Linked DNA regions of Methylomonas sp. 11b. The protein of the gene in region 3 interacts with the protein of the main gene of each other region in a pairwise test. Links are inferred from orthologs where the notes say so. Each region holds a gene or a part of one and is shown on either strand. Other genes may lie near its edges. The genes, in order: ybgC, bioH and acpP.

Evidence for each region.
Region 1: the proteins of acpP (region 3) and ybgC interact in binary tests that used the Escherichia coli proteins (3 or more experiments, as listed by UniProt). The link is inferred for Methylomonas sp. 11b from one-to-one orthologs.
Region 2: the proteins of acpP (region 3) and bioH interact in binary tests that used the Escherichia coli proteins (3 or more experiments, as listed by UniProt). The link is inferred for Methylomonas sp. 11b from one-to-one orthologs.

What each region holds. Positions count from the first base shown.
Region 1 is NZ_KI911557.1:4,063,651-4,069,655, reverse strand. What follows is about bases 1,696-4,520. They hold ybgC (tol-pal system-associated acyl-CoA thioesterase), read right to left. Parts: upstream 3,394-4,520; coding sequence 2,998-3,393; downstream 1,696-2,997. Other genes in these bases: ruvA (Holliday junction branch migration protein RuvA), read right to left, coding at 4,446-4,520; ruvB (Holliday junction branch migration DNA helicase RuvB), read right to left, coding at 3,412-4,446; tolQ (protein TolQ), read right to left, coding at 2,321-2,998; tolR (protein TolR), read right to left, coding at 1,866-2,276; tolA (cell envelope integrity protein TolA), read right to left, coding at 1,696-1,857. Also shown: Tol-Pal system beta propeller repeat protein TolB, read right to left, coding at 1-267; more of tolA, read right to left, coding at 334-1,695; more of ruvA, read right to left, coding at 4,521-5,048; crossover junction endodeoxyribonuclease RuvC, read right to left, coding at 5,045-5,542; METH11B_RS0119550 (YebC/PmpR family DNA-binding transcriptional regulator), read right to left, coding at 5,576-6,005.
Region 2 is NZ_KI911557.1:5,226,142-5,232,321, reverse strand. Bases 2,838-5,837 are described here. They hold bioH (pimeloyl-ACP methyl ester esterase BioH), read right to left. Parts: upstream 4,719-5,837; coding sequence 3,957-4,718; downstream 2,838-3,956. Other genes in these bases: bioF (8-amino-7-oxononanoate synthase), read right to left, coding at 4,715-5,837; bioC (malonyl-ACP O-methyltransferase BioC), read right to left, coding at 3,172-3,960; bioD (dethiobiotin synthase), read right to left, coding at 2,838-3,175. Also shown: ctaD (cytochrome c oxidase subunit I), read right to left, coding at 1-592; coxB (cytochrome c oxidase subunit II), read right to left, coding at 646-1,776; METH11B_RS0125035 (bacteriohemerythrin), read right to left, coding at 2,030-2,425; more of bioD, read right to left, coding at 2,480-2,837; more of bioF, read right to left, coding at 5,838-5,875; biotin synthase BioB, read right to left, coding at 5,875-6,180. UniProt on the Escherichia coli protein: The physiological role of BioH is to remove the methyl group introduced by BioC when the pimeloyl moiety is complete. It allows to synthesize pimeloyl-ACP via the fatty acid synthetic pathway through the hydrolysis of the ester bonds of pimeloyl-ACP esters.
Region 3 is NZ_KI911557.1:2,204,963-2,210,834, forward strand. The notes cover bases 1,219-3,910. They hold acpP (acyl carrier protein), read right to left. Parts: upstream 2,836-3,910; coding sequence 2,602-2,835; downstream 1,219-2,601. Other genes in these bases: pabC (aminodeoxychorismate lyase), read right to left, coding at 1,219-1,239; fabF (beta-ketoacyl-ACP synthase II), read right to left, coding at 1,267-2,511; METH11B_RS0110645 (hypothetical protein), read right to left, coding at 3,013-3,910. Also shown: endolytic transglycosylase MltG, read right to left, coding at 1-415; more of pabC, read right to left, coding at 418-1,218; more of METH11B_RS0110645, read right to left, coding at 3,911-3,945; METH11B_RS0110650 (VIT1/CCC1 transporter family protein), read left to right, coding at 4,117-4,803; draG (ADP-ribosyl-[dinitrogen reductase] hydrolase), read right to left, coding at 4,840-5,715; METH11B_RS0110660 (NAD(+)--dinitrogen-reductase ADP-D-ribosyltransferase), read right to left, coding at 5,712-5,872. UniProt on the Escherichia coli protein: Carrier of the growing fatty acid chain in fatty acid biosynthesis.

The DNA.
Region 1 (6,005 bases), 1.9 Mb from region 3 along the record:
TTGACCTATCGCCATATAGTCTTGGCCCAATACCTGCCAGTCCTTGAAGTTGACGCGCTCCGGCTCGCTGGGCTTGGTCAGCATATCGTCTTCCGACAAGGTTTTGAAAAAACCGCTGCCGCCCAAATCAGAACTGATCACATCGGACAACTTGACGTTGCCGATAGAGCCTTGTTGAGCAAACGGCACGATGGCAATAGGCACCGCAGTTTGCGAACCTTTGGTAATCTCTATGGTCAAACCGGCCGCCTGCGCCGCTGTAAACATCCCAGCCAAAATGCCGCCGACTAAAATTCTTGTGATTAACATCATTCTCTCGTTTCCGTTTACTGATTATTCCGGTTTAAACACAAAGGTAAAAACTCTAAATTCCTGATTAAATAAATTTCTATCTTGCGGTACCGGCAAAGGCGAAGCTTTTCTTACTGCATTCTCCGCCGAACGGTCAAAAATCGGATCGCCGCTGCTACCAATCACCACTGCGTCCATCACATCACCGCTAGCCAACAATTTTACCTGAATTGTGCATCTCAAGCCTTGCGTTGCGTTGATCGGCCGCGTCCAAGCCCCTTCGACTTTGCGGGCTATCATTTGCTTCGCGGAATCTACAGCTTGCTTATCCGACGCCGCTTTTGCCGCTGCAGCAGCGGCAGCCTCCGCAGCCTGGCGTTCTTTTTCCGCTTTTTCAGCCGCCGCTATCGCAGCTTGGCGCTCTTGTTCTGCCTTGGCTTTAGCAGCCGCTTCCGCCGCGAGCCGTTCTTTTTCGGCTTTCTCGGCCTTTTCCGCAGCCAGCTTGGCCTGACGTTCTTTCTCCGCCTTGGCTTTAGCTTCGGCTTCGGCCGCCATGCGTTCTTTTTCGGCTTTTTCTGCCGCTATTTTGGCTTGGCGCTCTTTCTCCGCTTTTTCGGCGGCGAGTTGTTTATCTTTTTCCGCCTTGGCTCTTGCCTCGGCTTCCGCTGCTTGTTTGGCTTTTTCAGCGTTAAGCGCGGCCTGTTTTTCTTTCTCGGCTTTAGCTTTTTCGTCAGCTAATTGCCTTTCCTTTTCCGCTTTTGCCTTGGCTTCCGCTTGCCTTGCTTGTTCCTGGCGCTTGGCTTCCTCGCTCTTTTGCTCCTGAAGCTTTTTTTGCTGTTCCAGGGCTTTTTGTTCCTGTAACTTCTTTTCCTGTTCCAGCTTTTTGATTTCCGCTTCCTGCTGTTGTTTCTCTCGCGCCGCTTCCGCCAGTTTTTGTTCCTTCAACTTGGCTTCGCGCTCCACTTCCTGTTGTTTTTGCTTTTCCAGTTGCTTTTGTTTCTCGGCTTCCTTTTGCTTTTCCGTCAATTCCTTCTGCTTTTCCAGTTCGGCTTGTTTCTGTTTTTCCGCGACTTCCTTTTGTTTCTCCAGTTCGGCTTGCTTCTGCTTTTCCGCGACTTCCTTGGCTTTTTTCTGTTCCAGAGCTTGCCGTTCCTTGGCTTCCTCTAACTTTTTTTCCTCTTCCTTACGCTTGGCGACCAGTTGTTCCTGCAGTTTCTTCTCTTCTAGCGCTTCTTGCTTACGCTTTTCGGCGGCTTCCTGAATTTTCTGCTCTTCAAGCACGCGTTGCTTTTTAGCTTGCTGCAACAACTGCTCTTCGGTTTTTCTGGCGTTTTCCAGTTGCTCTTGATGCTGCTTTTCGGCTTGTTGCTTGTTTGCTTCATTCTGCTTTAAGCGTTCGGCTTCCGCATCGATTTCCGCGCCATCCAATACAGTCGCTTCAATAATATCCGCCGGCGGGGCCATTTGTGCGTCGTCAGTTTCAGTTAGAAAACTAAAACTGAACAACAAGACAATCAGAATGTGCAGCGCTATCGCCTGTGCAAGCGAAGGTTTAAAACTTTTCATGGTGGTCTTTATTTGCTGTCTGGCGGCGGCGCGGTCATCAAGCCCACTTTGGGGGCACCGGTTTTCTTCAACTCCACCATCACGCTGACGATACTCCCGTATTCCACTTCGTGATCGCCACGCACATACAGCTGGGCTTTCGGATTATTTCTGAATACCGCAGCGACTCTGGTTTTAACGGTATCGACATCGACCGGCGTCTCGGCTTCCTCATCACCATTGCCAATATCGACATACAAACTGCCGTCTTTTTTGATCGAAACAATCACCGGCACCTGATCCTGTAAATCAACCGAATCAGCCTCGGCTTGGGGTAATTCGACCTCGACACCGGTTTGCACCAGCGGGGCGGTAATCATGAAAATCATCAACAGCACAAAGGTAACGTCGATATAAGGCACGACGTTAATTTCGGCCATTACTCCGCGTTTTTTGCGCGATCTGCGATTGCTGCCGCCTACATTCATTTGCTGTGCGCCTGTCTTTGCAGTAATACCACGAACTCGTCGACGAATAATTCGTAACGGCCAGCCAAACGATCCAAGCGCGTGGAGAAGCGGTTATAGGCAATAACTGCTGGAATCGCTGCAAACAAACCAATGGCGGTAGCAATTAAAGCTTCGGAAATACCGGGAGCGACATTTGCCAACGTCGCATTCTTGATTTCGCCTAAGGCACGGAACGAATTCATGATGCCCCAGACGGTGCCAAACAGGCCTATATAAGGACTGGTCGAACCGACTGTCGCCAAAAACGGCAAGGTCTCGTCCAGCCTATCCAACTCGCGAGATAACTCGATTCGCATCGCCCGCTGCGCACTTTCTACCTGCACCGAAGGTTCGACATCGCCCTTCTGGCGCATCCGCGCAAACTCGCGATAACCGGCCAGAAAGATTTTTTCTATGCCTTCCGGCTCGAAACGGTCACTGGACATTTTTTTATACAGCTCGGCCAAACCGACGCCGGACCAAAACTCCTCCTCAAAGTCGTCGGTGATGGCGATGGCTTGCTTCAATTCTTTACGCTTGGAAAAGATGAAGGTCCAGGAAGCAACCGATGCCGACAACAGGATGAACATAACAAACTGCACGACGATGCTGGCTTCTTTGACCAGCGTCAGGATGGATAAATCGGTATTCATTAGTTTAAATGTTCCAAAATAGCAGAGGGAATCAGTTTGGGCTTCATGCTTTGCGCATCAAGACAGGCAATTCGAACTTCAGCAGCGCACAACAGGTCTTGTTGCCGGGTAATCGATTGCTCAAAGGTAAAATTCGTTTTTTTGTGTTCAATCACTTTTGCATTAACATCCAACAGGTCGTTGAAGCGCGCCGGCTTCAAATAATCGACTTTTACCGAACGCACGACAAAAATCAGGTTTTGCTCAATAATCAGCCTGTCCTGTTCGAAACCGACAATACGCAGCATTTCGGTTCTGGCGCGTTCAAAAAACTTCAAATAGTTAGCGTAGAACACCACACCGCCCGCGTCAGTGTCTTCGTAATAGACCCTTACCGGCCAAGTAAATTCTTTCATTCGTCTCTTAACGAATTATTAATTGGCGAAGATGTCATCGACGCCGGGTTGCTGCTTGGGCACTGGTAAGCCAAAGTGGCTGTAAGCCTTATGCGTCACCACTCGTCCTCTGGGGGTGCGCATGATAAAGCCTTGCTGCAACAAATAAGGTTCCAGCACATCTTCCACGGTACCGCGCTCCTCGCTGATCACAGCAGCCAGCGTATCCAGCCCGACTGGACCGCCTTGAAAATGTTCTATCATGGCTGTCAATAACTTCCGGTCCAGCATATCAAACCCTTGCTGGTCTATTTTCAGCATATCCAAGGCTTGTTGGGCGATCTCACGACTAACCGTGCCGTTGCCTTTTACTTCGGCAAAATCCCGCACTCTACGTAAGAGTCGGTTGGCTATGCGCGGCGTGCCCCGCGAGCGGCAGGCTATCTCGTCGGCACCACCACTGTCCATGCCAATATTTAACAGCTTCGCCGAGCGACTGACGATACTGGCCAGTTCCTCAACGGTGTAAAACTCAAGACGTTGGACGATACCGAAACGATCGCGTAAAGGCGATGTCAACAAACCGGCTCGGGTCGTAGCGCCTATCAGCGTAAAGGGTGGCAAATCCAGCTTAATCGAGCGGGCTGCCGGACCTTCGCCTATTATAATATCAATTTGGTAGTCTTCCATAGCCGGATACAGTACCTCTTCCACCGCCGGACTGAGTCTATGGATTTCGTCGATGAATAGTACATCGTGCGCTTGCAGATTGGTCAGCAAAGCCGCTAAGTCCCCGGCTTTATCCAGCACCGGGCCGGAGGTTTGCCGAATGTTGACATTCATTTCCATGGCCACGATATTAGCCAAGGTAGTTTTCCCCAAGCCGGGCGGGCCGAAGATCAATACATGATCCAGAGCTTCCGAACGCGTTACCGCTGCCTGGATAAAGATTTCCATTTGCTCGCGGAGTTCTTTTTGGCCGACATAGTCTTTCAGACGCTTGGGGCGAATAGCTCGATCCACACGCTCTTCGTCATTATTTCCCTGAGCTGTAACCAATCTGTCACTCTCGATCATTTAACCGCACCGCGCAGCGCCAAACGAATAATGTCCTCACAGCTTTTATCTTCGGTGGCAATCGATTGCACCATTCGCGCCGCATCGGGCGGTTTATACCCCAAGGCGCACAGCGCACTAATCGCTTCTTGCTTCGGGCTGGCTGCCGACCCAGGTAACGAACTTGGCCGTTCATTCGTTGCCGATAGCTTGTTCAATTCCGGCAAACGACCGCGCATTTCAATAATCAAGCGCTCGGCGGTTTTTTGGCCGACACCCGGCAAGCGCACCAAACCTTTTAAATCGTTGTCATGCACGCAACGATAAAATTCTTCGGTGCTTTGCCCGGACAGTATCGTCAATGCCAGTTTCGGTCCGACGCCATTGACTTTGATCAGGGTTCTGAACAGCATGCGCTCGCTTTGAGTGGCAAAGCCGAACAAAATGTGCGCATCCTCTCGCACCACTAGATGCGTATGCAGTTTAACTTCCTCACCCAGTGCCGGCAGGTCGTAAAAGGTGTTCATCGGCGCTTCCACTTCATAGCCAACACCGTGTACATCCAGCAACAATTGCGGCGGGGCTTTGTGAATCAATTTACCGCGCAAAAAACCGATCACGAACTCGCCTTCTGCAAACGCATCGCGGTTTCCTGATAGTGACTATGACACAGACCTATTGCTAACGCATCGCTAGCGTCGATTTGCATATCGCCTTGAATACTCAACAAAATTTTCACCATGTGCTGAACTTGCAGCTTATCGGCATTACCTTTGCCAACCAAGGCCTGCTTCACCTGTCTTGCAGCGTATTCGAACACCGGCAAATCGCGGTTCAAGGTCGCGCAAATAGCCGCGCCCCGAGCCTGACCTAGCTTAAGGGCCGAATCGGCATTCTTATGCATAAACACCTGTTCGATGGCCATTTGCTCGGGACGATACAATTCAATCACCTGGCTGACGCCATCAAAAATCTGCTTTAAACGCTCAGGAAATTCATCGGATTTAATACGAATGCAGCCGCTCGCTACATAGCGAATACCGCGCGGCGTCGACTCCACCACACCGTAGCCGGTGATGCGCGAGCCTGGATCTATACCTAAAATTCTGGTCAATAGTCTATTGGTGCGAGTAATTGTGCGGTGTGATTAGGCATCGAGTGCAGTCATGATGTCGTCGCTGATGTCGGCATTGGAGTAAACATCCTGCACATCGTCCAGATCTTCCAAGCGGTCGATCAGCTTCAGCATTTTTTCGGCCGCATCGGCATCCAACTCGGTTTTGACGTCAGCATGCATCGTCACTTCGGCGTTTTCCGGCTCGAAGCCGGCAGCAACCATGGCATCCTTGACTGCCATATAGTCTTCAGGAGTGGTAAACACGTCGATAGAACCATCATCATTGGTGACCACATCCTCTGCGCCGGAGTCCATCGCCGCTTCCATCACTGCGTCTTCATCGACTCCATTGGAGTAGCTGATAATTCCGACCTTGCGAAACATATAAGCCACCGAACCGTCAGTGCCCAAATTGCCACCAGCCTTGGAAAACGCATGCCTCACATCAGCGACAGTACGA
Region 2 (6,180 bases), 3.0 Mb from region 3 along the record:
TTTTCATCAAGGTCATGCCGGGCGCCCGCATGTTGAAAATGGTAGCGATCACGTTGATCGCACCCATGATCGAAGAGATACCCAGTAAATGCACAGAGAAAATAGCGAAAGGAAACGATTTACCGTTTTGAAAAACCAAGGGCGGATAAAAAGTCCAACCGCCGGATGGTGCACCACCTTCCATGAACAAAGTGCTGGCCAACAGTAAGACACCTGCTACCAACATCCAGAAGCTCATGTTGTTCATCCGCGGCAAGGCCATATCCGGCGCGCCGATCATCATCGGAATCATCCAGTTGGCCAAGCCGACGAACGCCGGCATTACCGCGCCGAATACCATCACCAGGGCATGCATGGTGGTCATCGAGTTGAAGAAGTTAGGATCGACAAATTGCAGGCCAGGCTCGAATAACTCGGAGCGAATGACCAATGCCATGGCACCACCGACAAAAAACATTATCAGACCGAATACCAGATACAAGGTGCCTATATCTTTGTGGTTGGTGGTAAATATCCACCGTAAAACGCCCTTTTCGGGGCCGTGATCGTGGTGATCGTGATGATCATCATGTTCAGCTACGACAGCAGTCATACTTTATACCTCAGCAAAAATTAGAAAATGAGTTCATTGCGAAAATCAGTGAATTACTCATCATCGTCCCATTTGGGTGTGATTTTATTAGGCTGAATCTCATCACCCACGTTGTTACCCAATGCCGGCGCGTTTCTGATGTAAGTAATCAGCTCGGCCAATTCGTCATCCGGCAATTTTTTGAAGGCCGGCATTTTGCTCGTACCTGCCTGAATAAAACCAATCAGCTGATCCATATTGCCGGTGACTTTCGCGCTGCCTCGCAACGCAGGGAACCAACCGGAGATACCGTTACCGTCGATCTGGTGGCAAGCCACGCAGTTTTTCAGATAAACAGACTCACCTTTTGCCATCAGCGTATTGCGGGTTTGGTCGCTCAAGTCAGGCTTCTGATTTTGCTTATCCAAAGTCGCTTTAACCCAGGCATCGTATTGATCTTGCTCCATCGCAATCACCACCACCGGCATGAAACCGTGGTCGCGGCCGCACAACTCGGTACATTGACCACGGTAAGTGCCGGGTTTATCGACTGAGGTCCAAGCTTCGTTCACAAAACCGGGGTTGGCGTCTTTTTTCCAGCCCAGATCCGGAACCCACCAGGAGTGAATCACGTCCGCTGCAGTAAACAGGAAGCGAATTTTTTTACCAACCGGCACCACCAGCGGCTTATCGACGTTCAGCAGGTAGTTGGGGACGTTACGCGGATCCATAGAACTAACCCTATGGGTTTTTTCGCTGGCCTCGTCTAAATGGCTTTCGAAATGCACGCCGCTATCCAGGTATTCGTACTCCCAATACCATTGTTTACCGGTGACTTTGATACTCATCTCTGAGTCCTGCACCTTGTCCAAATCGATCACGGCTTTGGTGGCAGGAATCGCCATACCCACCAGAATCAGCGTGGGAATGATGGTCCAGATGATCTCGACAGTCGTATTCTCATGAAACTGCTCGGCTTTATGACCCTTTGATTTACGATGATGATAAATCGAGTAAAACATAGTGCCGAACACCGCGATCCCAATAAACACACAGATCCACAGAATCAGCATGTGCAAATCGTAAAGCTCGTTACTGAGTTGCGTCACGCCCTTCATCAGGTTGAGTGTATAGTCCGCATGCGCAGTCCCCAAGCCTAAAGCCATCAGGACCAGACAAGCGAGCAGTTGCTTTGTTTTCTTCACGGAGCAGCCTCCCCATTGGTAGTTATAAACTTGTATGCGTTATATCTTCGTAATATCGTCGCAAGACCATTTAACCGGCGAACAATTCCATTTACTGATAATTATCATAAATTAACTGGGCAATTTTAACCCATGACTCACCCACAAACCAGAAGAGGTTTTCCCGTTTGTAAAAAATACACATAAAAAAGGCTTGGGAGCATCGCTGCTCGCAAGCCTTTTGTTGCATATTAGAGACAGATTTATGCTGTCATTACTTCAATGCGTCAGAATAAGCCATATCGAATTTCGGAATGTGGTTATCCAGCCAGCCTTTCACCAATTGACCGACGTCCTCGGTGACTTCTGCTTCACCGGCATGGAATTTTTTCTGCAAATCCGCGCAGATACCGATCAATGCTTCATGCTCGGCTTTGTGTCTATCATAACCGCCAAAGCCTTTAGCAACCATTTCCCTTTCTTCGTGAGCAAAGTGATCGACCACGTAGGTAATCAATGCATCCAGCGAAGCGCCAACAGTAGCGCGCTCCGCGCCGCCCGTGGCCTCATCGTACAGTTTATTCAGCAAACCGAATAAGGTTTGATGTTCTTGGTCGGCAAATCCGACATTCGTGCCATACTGAGCCGCAGTCCAAGTAATTAAAGCCATATAACGTCTCCTGGTTGTTTTTGTAATGGAGTCGTCATTTTGAACATCTGTTAATCATTTTTTTTGATGTACATCAACTTTTTGCCAGTTTGGTAAACTCAAGTTCGTCGCCAAAAACTCAAAGTCGGCAGCAGCCAAAAATGGCAGAACACCCAACAGCGGCGCCTCTATCACTTCGCGCAAAAACGCCAGATTGCCATCGAAACCGGGCATCTTAGGGTCAATTTGCACCGCCACCCAACCGGCGCAGGACAAACCGCTCCGGCGTATGGCCGACATCGTCAAGCGCGCGTGATTGATACAACCCAGCCTGACACCCACCACCAGAATCACCGGCAAACGTAACGCTTGCGCCAGACCGGCATTGTCCAAATCACTGCTCAACGGCGAATACCAGCCACCCGCCCCTTCGACCAGCACTACATCAACCCGTTGTTGTAATCGTACAAATCCGTCCGCAATAACATCCATCGAAACTTCAACACCACCACAAGCCAGATGCGGAGAAATTGCCGCTTCAAAAGCGTAGGGATTGATTTCCCGGTATTCCAGTGGCACTGAAGCGTATTGCTGCATCAGTAGTGCATCGGAATTTTTCAGCATGCCGTCATGCCATTCACAGCCGGCGGCCACCGGTTTCATTCCCACCGCACTTAAGCCTTGCATTTGCAGACAGCGCATCAAGGCAATAGTTGTCCAGGTTTTGCCGACATTCGTATCGGTGCCGGTAATGAAGAACGCAGATTTCATGACCTTGCCCGCACGAAGATAATTTCGTAGCTGGCCACTATTTCGCCGTTTACCATGCTGTTTTCGTAGTGCCGCATCATGCGCTGCAATTGCGAACGGGTGGTGAGCCGCCGATTTCTGGCATCACTAACGTTATGCGCCCCAAGATCTTTTAACTCATGCATCAAAGCCATCACCGAAGGGTAAGACAAACGATACATCACCGTGTCCACATCGACCCGCGCTAAACCGGCAGCCCGTAAAAAACCGCAAATCTGCCCCGCACTATAAAAATCGTTAACATGAGCAAAGTCGTCCACACCAGTCCAAGCCGCTTTCAGCTCTCTTAAGGTCTCCGGACCGAAGGTTGAAAATACCAGTTGCCCACACTGGCGCAATAATCGCCGCACATCGGCAAACACCGCCGGCAAGTCCTGACACCACTGCACGGCCAGATTCGAATAAACCTGTTGCAAACTGTTATCCGCAAACGGTAGTTTTTCGGCATCGGCACAAACATATTCGACCGGTAAAGCACCGTTGTTCCGTCGCGACGTTTGCAGCATGGGCAACGCAATATCCAATGCCAAACAAGACTGATTCAGACAATCTAAGGGCAAACGGCGCGTCAAAAAACCGGTGCCGCACCCAACGTCCAGCACCCAACCCGGCGCGGATTGCAACGGAAATTTTTGCAGCAAGGCCAATCCCACCTGGCGTTGCAACATCGCCGCCGAATCATAACTCCCAGCCGCCGCCGCAAATGAACGCCTAATTTTGGCTTTATCCAACACGGCAAAACTCATTCAGCCGCGGCAACGATGTCGCATAGCTGCTGGGCGTGCGATAAAAATGGCACATGTCCGGCACTTGCCAGAACATGTAGTGTGACGCGTGTGTTTAAAGTCTTTACAGCTTGCCCGGTTTGCACCGGAATCAAAGTATCTTTATCGCCTTGCATGACCGTGATCGGACAGCGCAACCCCACGACTGACTTGCGCAAATCGCTATTTTTCAGAATTTGCAAACCACCCTGCAACGCATCGCGCGTCGGGGCATCGCACTCCTGCACGGCCAAGCGCAATTGCTGTAACAACTGCCGGCTCTCAGGCAAGCCTTGCACTTGCAAACCCAAAAAGCGTTGCAAGGTCAATTTCGTGTCATCGCTAAGCTGGGCGACAAAACCATCCAACACCTCCGGCCTCACTCCCGGCCAATCGGCAGTCTTAACAAACTTCGGATTGCCTGATAACAAGAACAGCGACTGCAATCGCTCGGGACAGCGCGCCGCCATATCCAAAGCCACCGTCGCGCCCAGTGACCAGCCCAACACGCTAAAGCGATTGACCGGAATCGCATCGAATAACGCGGAAGTAATAGCCGGTAGATCATACGCATCCAACCCGGCACTGCGACCATGACCGGGTAAATCCAGGCAAATCACCTGGCGATGCCGAGCCAACTGCCTGGCAAAATCACGCCAAATGCCGCTATGCATCGCCCAACCGTGCAGCATGACTAATGGTCTGCCCTGGCCGTATATTTCTCTATGAATTTCAGTCATGGCAAAGCCTTAGCCAATGCCTCCAACAAGGCATCGATCTGTTGTTCGGTGTGATTAGCGGAAAAGGTGATCCGCAAGCGAGCGCTGCCGGCCGGCACGGTCGGCGGTCTAATCGCACTGACCCAAAAACCTTGTTCCAGCAAGCGTTGACTAGCCGCCACGGTTTGGCCGCTGTCGCCAATCAGAACAGGTTGAATCGCGGTAAAAGAGTCCATTAGTCGCAGGCCTTGTTGTTGCGCACCTTGCCGGAAACGGGAGATTAGATTTTGCAACTGTTCGCGCCGCCAAGACTCAGCTTGCAACACCCGCAAACTGGCGCGAGTCGCCTCGGCCACAGCCGCCGGCAGCGCGGTAGTAAACACATAACTCCGGGCTTTTTGAATCAACATCTCGATCAAATCCTCGGAACCGGCCACAAAGGCACCGAACGTCCCAAATGCCTTGCCTAAAGTCCCGATTAGAATGGGTACGTCATCCTGACTCAAACCGAAATGCTCGACAATGCCGCCGCCGTTTTTACCGAGTACGCCAAAACCATGGGCATCGTCGATCAGCAAACCGGCATGATGCTTTTCTGCCAACGCCACCATGTCCGGCAGCGGTGCCAAATCGCCATCCATGCTGAACACGCCGTCGCTGACCACCAAAGCCTTGCCCACAGTATTCGACAGCTTAGCCTGCAAGTCTTGAACATCCGCATGCCGATAGCGCTGAAAGCGCGCCCGCGACAATAAACCCCCATCCAGCAGTGAAGCGTGATTCAAGCGGTCCTCCAACACAGTATCACTGCGACCCAGCAATGCGGAAATCACACCCAGATTTGCCATATAGCCAGTGGAAAACAGCAAGGCCCGCTCCCGCCCGGTAAAAGCCGCCAATTCTTCTTCCAAAGCATGATGGGCAGCGCTGTGCCCACAAATCAGATGTGCAGAACCACTACCAACGCCGTAGCGATCCACAGCCGATTTGAATGCTGCCGCGACCTCGGCATGATTGGCCAGCCCCAGATAGTCGTTACTGCAAAAATTGATTAATTGTCGACCATCGACATTCTGCATGATGCCTTGCGGACCATCGACTACCCGGCGGCACCGATACAGGTTGTCCTGCTCCAGCCGCCGCAGTTCACCGGCGAAGTCGTAGAAAGCGTTGGCCATTAAGCGTAACTTGATCCACCCATCCGCACACCCAAACGCTCGAACAACTGCTGGTCATGGTTGGTCATCGGGTTATCGGTGGTCAGCAGTTTATCGCCGTAGAAAATCGAATTGGCGCCGGCCAAGAAACACAGAGCCTGCATCTCGTCGCTCATGGCTTTGCGGCCAGCTGACAGACGTACCCGCGATTGCGGCATTAGAATTCTAGCGACGGCGATGGTGCGTACAAACACGATAGGATCTAGCGCTTCTATTCCGTGCAACGGCGTACCTTCCACCTGCACCAACATATTGATAGGCACACT
Region 3 (5,872 bases):
GGTTATCGGTCAGTGTGTGTTGCAGATTGGGGTTGTTCTTGATTGTGTTAAACACTTGCTTGAAGGACCATCCTTCCGGAAACGTAATCGAATACTTCCTGGTTTTACCGTCGGTCAATTGTTGCAGAATGTCAGCGGCGGTAGAACCTTTAGCCAACACATACTCACCCACCTTCAACAAATGGTCGAGATTTTTCCGATAGGCAAATAAACGAAACCATAAGCGATTTACCGTCACCTGCTGCGCACGCAGATTTTTCACCACCGATTCCAGCGTATCGCCTTTTTTAATTTCAATCACGGTCTCGGTCATTACTACCGGCTTTTTGAGAATCAGTTGATAGTGCATACCGGCCCAAATCGACACCAAGCCCAATACCATTAATAACGTAAATGCGATGATGCTTCTGAACACTGCTATACCTCCGCCATGCGGGCTGTGCTGAGCAGATCTTGCAAACGCCGAGTGATGACACCGACCTTAAAAACTTGCCCTTCCAGCCGTTTGATCGGCCAAATACCGATTACCGAGTTACTGACAAATAATTCGTCAGCTTGCAAAACGGCAGCTTGATCAATTGCTTGCTCAAATAACGGTAGTTTGATCCGCTGCGCGAACTCCATAATCAATTGCCGCACAATACCCGCAACTCCGCATTGCCCTAACGGCGGCGTGTATAAACTGCCGGACTTGACGATGAATAGATTAGTCATCGTGCCTTCCACCACACGGTCTTGAGTATCCAACATCAAACCCTCTTGAATTGAATCATCTTGCCATTCCGCTCTGGCTAAAATCTGCTCGAGTCGATTCATGTGCTTGATGCCGGCCAAGCTCGGGTTCAAAGACAAACGCTGGCCGCAAAAACGCGCGGCTATGCCGTCTGTTTGGAACTGATGGGGGTAATCGGGATAAGGATGCAGACCGAATAGTCTGGTAGGGATAATGTGATCCGGCTGCCGGTAACCGCGACCGCCGCTGCCGCGCGTCACCATCAACTTCAACACGGCTCTCTCGCTGGACTGACTCAATTGCCGCGCTTCAACGTCGAGCAAGGCAGTATCCGGCATCGGAATTAGCAGCCGGCGACAACCTTCGGCTAAGCGTTTTAGATGACGATCAAAAAACAGCGGCTTGCCCTGCAATACTTCGATGGTCTCGAACAGACCGTCACCGTATTGAAAACCTCGATCAGAAACATCGACACAGTGTCTGTGCTCGCCGTTTAATAAAAACATAGCCAGACACTGCGGAAGCGGAAGCGCTTATTGGTAACGTTTGAAAACCAGCGAACCATTGGTACCGCCGAATCCAAACGAGTTGGAAATGGCGACATCGATGCTCATGTTTCTGGCTGTATTCGGAACGTAATCCAGATCGCACTCGGGATCGGGATTTTCCAAATTGATGGTGGGCGGTGCAATTTGATGCTGAATAGCCAAGGCGGTCAATACCGCTTCGATACCACCTGCCGCGCCCAGCAAATGACCAATCATCGATTTGGTGGAGCTGACAGCCACTTTATAAGCCGAGTCGCCCAGCGCTAATTTCATCGCATGCGTTTCGCCAATATCGCCGGCCGGTGTCGAGGTACCGTGCGCGTTGATATATTGCACGTCTTGCGGATTCACTTTAGCGTCACGCATCGCATTGCGCATGCAGCGTGCCGCACCTTCGCCGCCTTCGGATGGCGAGGTGATGTGGTAAGCATCGCCGCTCATGCCGTAACCGACCAGTTCCGCATAAATTTTCGCCCCACGCGCTTTGGCGTGTTCCAGTTCTTCCAACACCACGACCCCGGCACCGTCACTGAGTACGAAGCCGTCACGGTCTCGATCCCAAGGCCGACTGGCGGTGGTCGGACTATCGTTACGACGCGACAAGGCTTTTGCCGAGGCAAATCCGCCCATCGCGGTCGGCGAGGTCGTGCAGCGTTCCGCGCCACCGGCGACCATCACATCGGCGTCGCCGTATTTGATCAATCTCGCCGCGTCGCCGATATTATGCGTACCGGTCGAACAAGCGGTGACGATGGCAAAGTTAGGGCCTTTCAAACCGTATTTGATCGACAGATTGCCGGAGATCATATTGATGATATTGCCCGGCACAAAAAAAGGCGAAATCCGTCTGGGACCACCCGCCACGTAGGTGGCATAGCATTCTTCAATACCGGTGATACCGCCAATACCGGCGCCGATGGCTACGCCGATGCGCTCGGCATTTTCTTCGGTGACTTCAAAACCGGAATCCTCAATCGCCTGGCAACCGGCAGCAATGCCGTAATGCACGAAGCCGTCCATGCGTTTGGCATCCTTATCGGCTATATAATCGCCGATATTAAAATTTCTGATGACACCGCCGAACGTCGTTGCAAAAGGGGATATGTCAAATGAATCGATCGGACTAATGCCGCTCTTCCCGTTGACAATGCCATCCCAGGTATCGGCAACATTATTGGCTAACGGCGTAATGGCGCCTAAGCCCGTTATAACAACTCGACGTGTGCTCACAGTAAACTACCGGTAAAAAAAGAAGACAACCAGAGAAGGGGGATAAACCGGCTAGTGGATGGAAACCACCCACTAACTTTTGGAAACAACTTACTGCAGATTGGCGTTGATATAATCGATAGCCAATTGGACTGTGGTGATTTTTTCAGCTTCTTCGTCTGGAATTTCGCATTCGAATTCTTCTTCCAGAGCCATGACGAGTTCAACTGTGTCTAAAGAATCAGCACCAAGATCGTCAACAAAAGACGCATCGTTCGCGATTTCTTCTTTTACGCCTAATTGTTCTGCGACAATCTTTTTTACTCGTTCTTCGATATTACTCATATTTTTTTCCTCGAACAATGCAAATGCCTGACTGCGAGCACTTACCTTATCTTTAGTGTTGTATTAATTGAATTTGCAATCTCGTCACTGGCCTTGCCTAACGACAGCGCGGATTATACTTTATGTTCCAAAAAATTCACAACATTCGCCCGCGACTAGGCGATTCGCGGCCTGAGGCTATGTCTTCCCGCTCAAATTTTTAATAATTTCTTCCAACGGCACCAAATTCAGTTTGATACGAAACAAAACCGCCTTGTTCTCCAACACCCCGAAACATTCGTAGGTGCGCAACATGATGCTGGTGTGATTCAGGGTTTTATCCGGAGACTCCGGCAATTGCTTAACCAGAATATGCAGCTTGTCGTTGTTTTTTAGCTTAGCCAAATGCACGCGATCGACCGATATGTCGTGCGAGGTATACACCATCGGATTGCGCTTGAAATCGTGGTTTTCCAGTTGCGCTTTCTCCAGCAAAGCGCCGGAAGTCAAACTGCAAGGAAACACTTCCGGATACTGTGCCACTTGCAACAACTCATCGAAATAGTCGGACTGCTCCGCAAACGAACCCGACAGAAAGTTCTTCACATTGCCGTTATTCATCCACTTACGCTTCAAAAAAAACTCGGTGCCGGGCACAACGGTTTTATCGGGTAGCGCATTTAAATCCGGCAGACCGCTTAAATCGGTATCCGCTAAAAACAAAGGCTGTTTCGTTTCTTTTTTATACCCGAGCAAGATGGTTTTACCTTGCGACTTGATCGCAATCCGATTGGTTAAAGTGAGTTCCGGTATCGTCGCGATGAGCGTCTTTTTGATATCCAGCGTCATTGCCTGCCGCGGCCGCAAGGCATTGACGAAGATGATCTGATAATTACTAAAACGCAGCTGATTGTCGGCGATAATCTGGTCTTCGTGATGCGCTTCCCGGTATAAGCGCATCTGATATTCGATCAGGGTATTCAACTGAAAGCCCAACACAATCGGGCCTTTAAACGGATTATGCGTGACCTGCAACCATTTATGCTTGTCATGAAACAGGTTGAAATCGTCGGACGCGTTGCGGGCGACTTCGATATGAATTTGTTCGAAAGTAAACGACTGGTCTTTCATCGATGGCCAATGACAGTAGATATTGACCGGCTATTCTAGGCCGATTGCGATAAATCAGAAAGTAACGCACCAAACTAGCCCATTCACAGCCGACAACAATACTCGGCCTAGACCGGAAAATCAGGTTACTATCCAAGCATATCCTCACTTACTTGGGCAACGAGAAGCCGCATGCATATCGAAAGACATAAAAATCACCGCATTGGCTGGCTACGGGCGGCCGTGCTGGGCGCCAACGACGGCATAGTGTCCACTGCCAGCCTGATTTTGGGCGTCGCGGCAGCCGGCGTGGATGCCAAACATATCTTGATCGCCGGCATTGCCGGCCTGGTAGCCGGCGCGATGTCCATGGCCGCCGGCGAATACGTCTCGGTGTGCTCGCAAGCAGACACCGAACACGCCGACCTGGAGCGCGAACGCCGGGAACTCGCCGCCTATCCGGAACACGAGCATGAGGAAATGACCGCAATCTATGTAGAACGCGGCCTGGACGAAGCGCTGGCCGCCGAAGTTGCCCGCCAGCTGATGGCACACGACGCGCTTGGCGCGCATAGCCGCGACGAACTTGGCATTACCGACACCTCCACCGCCCGCCCGGTGTTGGCAGCATTTTCATCGGCTGGCAGTTTTTCCGTTGGGGCAATATTGCCTTTATTGCTGGTGTTGTGGACGCCGGCACCCGTATTGATTTGGGCCGTAGCCGGCGGCTCCTTGCTGCTGTTGGTATCGCTAGGCGCCCTATCCGCCCGCGTTGGCGGCGCTTCAATGTTGATTGCTGGATTGCGCGTCAGCTTTTGGGGCGCGTTGGCCATGGGCTTGACCGCTGGAGTTGGGGCTATATTTGGGGTGGCCGCCTGAGACAAACCAAGCCGAAAAGTGTATCCGGGGATTTGCTCAGTTAGTCATTTGCAAAAGTGCCGTCACTTGCTGACGTATTTGCTCTGCTAACTCACCATCCAACCGTTCCAACCACTGCTCAGGAATCCGCTCCAATCCATACTTCGCACCCGCCAACATCCCCGCCAAGGCGCCGGTGGTATCGGCATCGCCGCCTTGATTGACTGTGGCGATCAGGCAAGATTCGAAGCTGTCGGTGTTGAAAAAATGATGCAGCACCGTCTGTACGGTATCGACGATGTAGCCCGAGGCTTTGCCCGGATACGGATTGTAGGCAAATTCGCTGTGCTGATTGATCAAGTGTTCGGCTTCCAACAAACAGGCCTCAAGGCCTTGCCCGTGAATCAATCGATTGGTCATTCGCCCCAATGCCAGGGTCGCGGCATCGGACAACGAGTTGTGATGGGTGATGTGACTCTGCTCCAGGCTCCAAACTTCGAAATCGTCCGGCCGGTCCAAAGTTGCCAGCACCACCGGCAAATTGCGCATGCAGGCACCGTTGCCGGCATCATCTTCTCGCGGCAAGCCCACCAATAAACCTTTGTCGCGATATCGCAGGATGCCGCGACGGCAAGTGTTGCCGACATCCGGCGGATCACTTGCCAGCCAAGCCAAAAAATTGTCGGCTACCGCCCGCAAATTCCAGCCTTGCTGATCGATGATGGCTTCCCCCAAGGCCAAGGACATTTGCGTATCGTCGGTGACTTGCCCAGGCTCCAAGCCGAGCCAGCCGCCACCTATCATTTCGGTATGCACGCCGTAACGTTTCTGGATTTGCTTCGGCGACATGAATTCCACCGTCGCGCCCAATGCATCGCCGCAAGCAAAGCCCAAGTAAGCCCCCAAAGCCCGATTCATTAACTGCTCGTTCATCGCTGCACCTTTACTCGATAATCGCCACCAATCACTAAGTATTCGCCCTCCCCACGCAAAGCGTGATGCGGCAGCAGGTCGCTAAAAAACACCAGTTTCACCATCGGCACCTCCACTTCTAATATATACCCGCCAAATTCGCTGGCGATATTAGGGC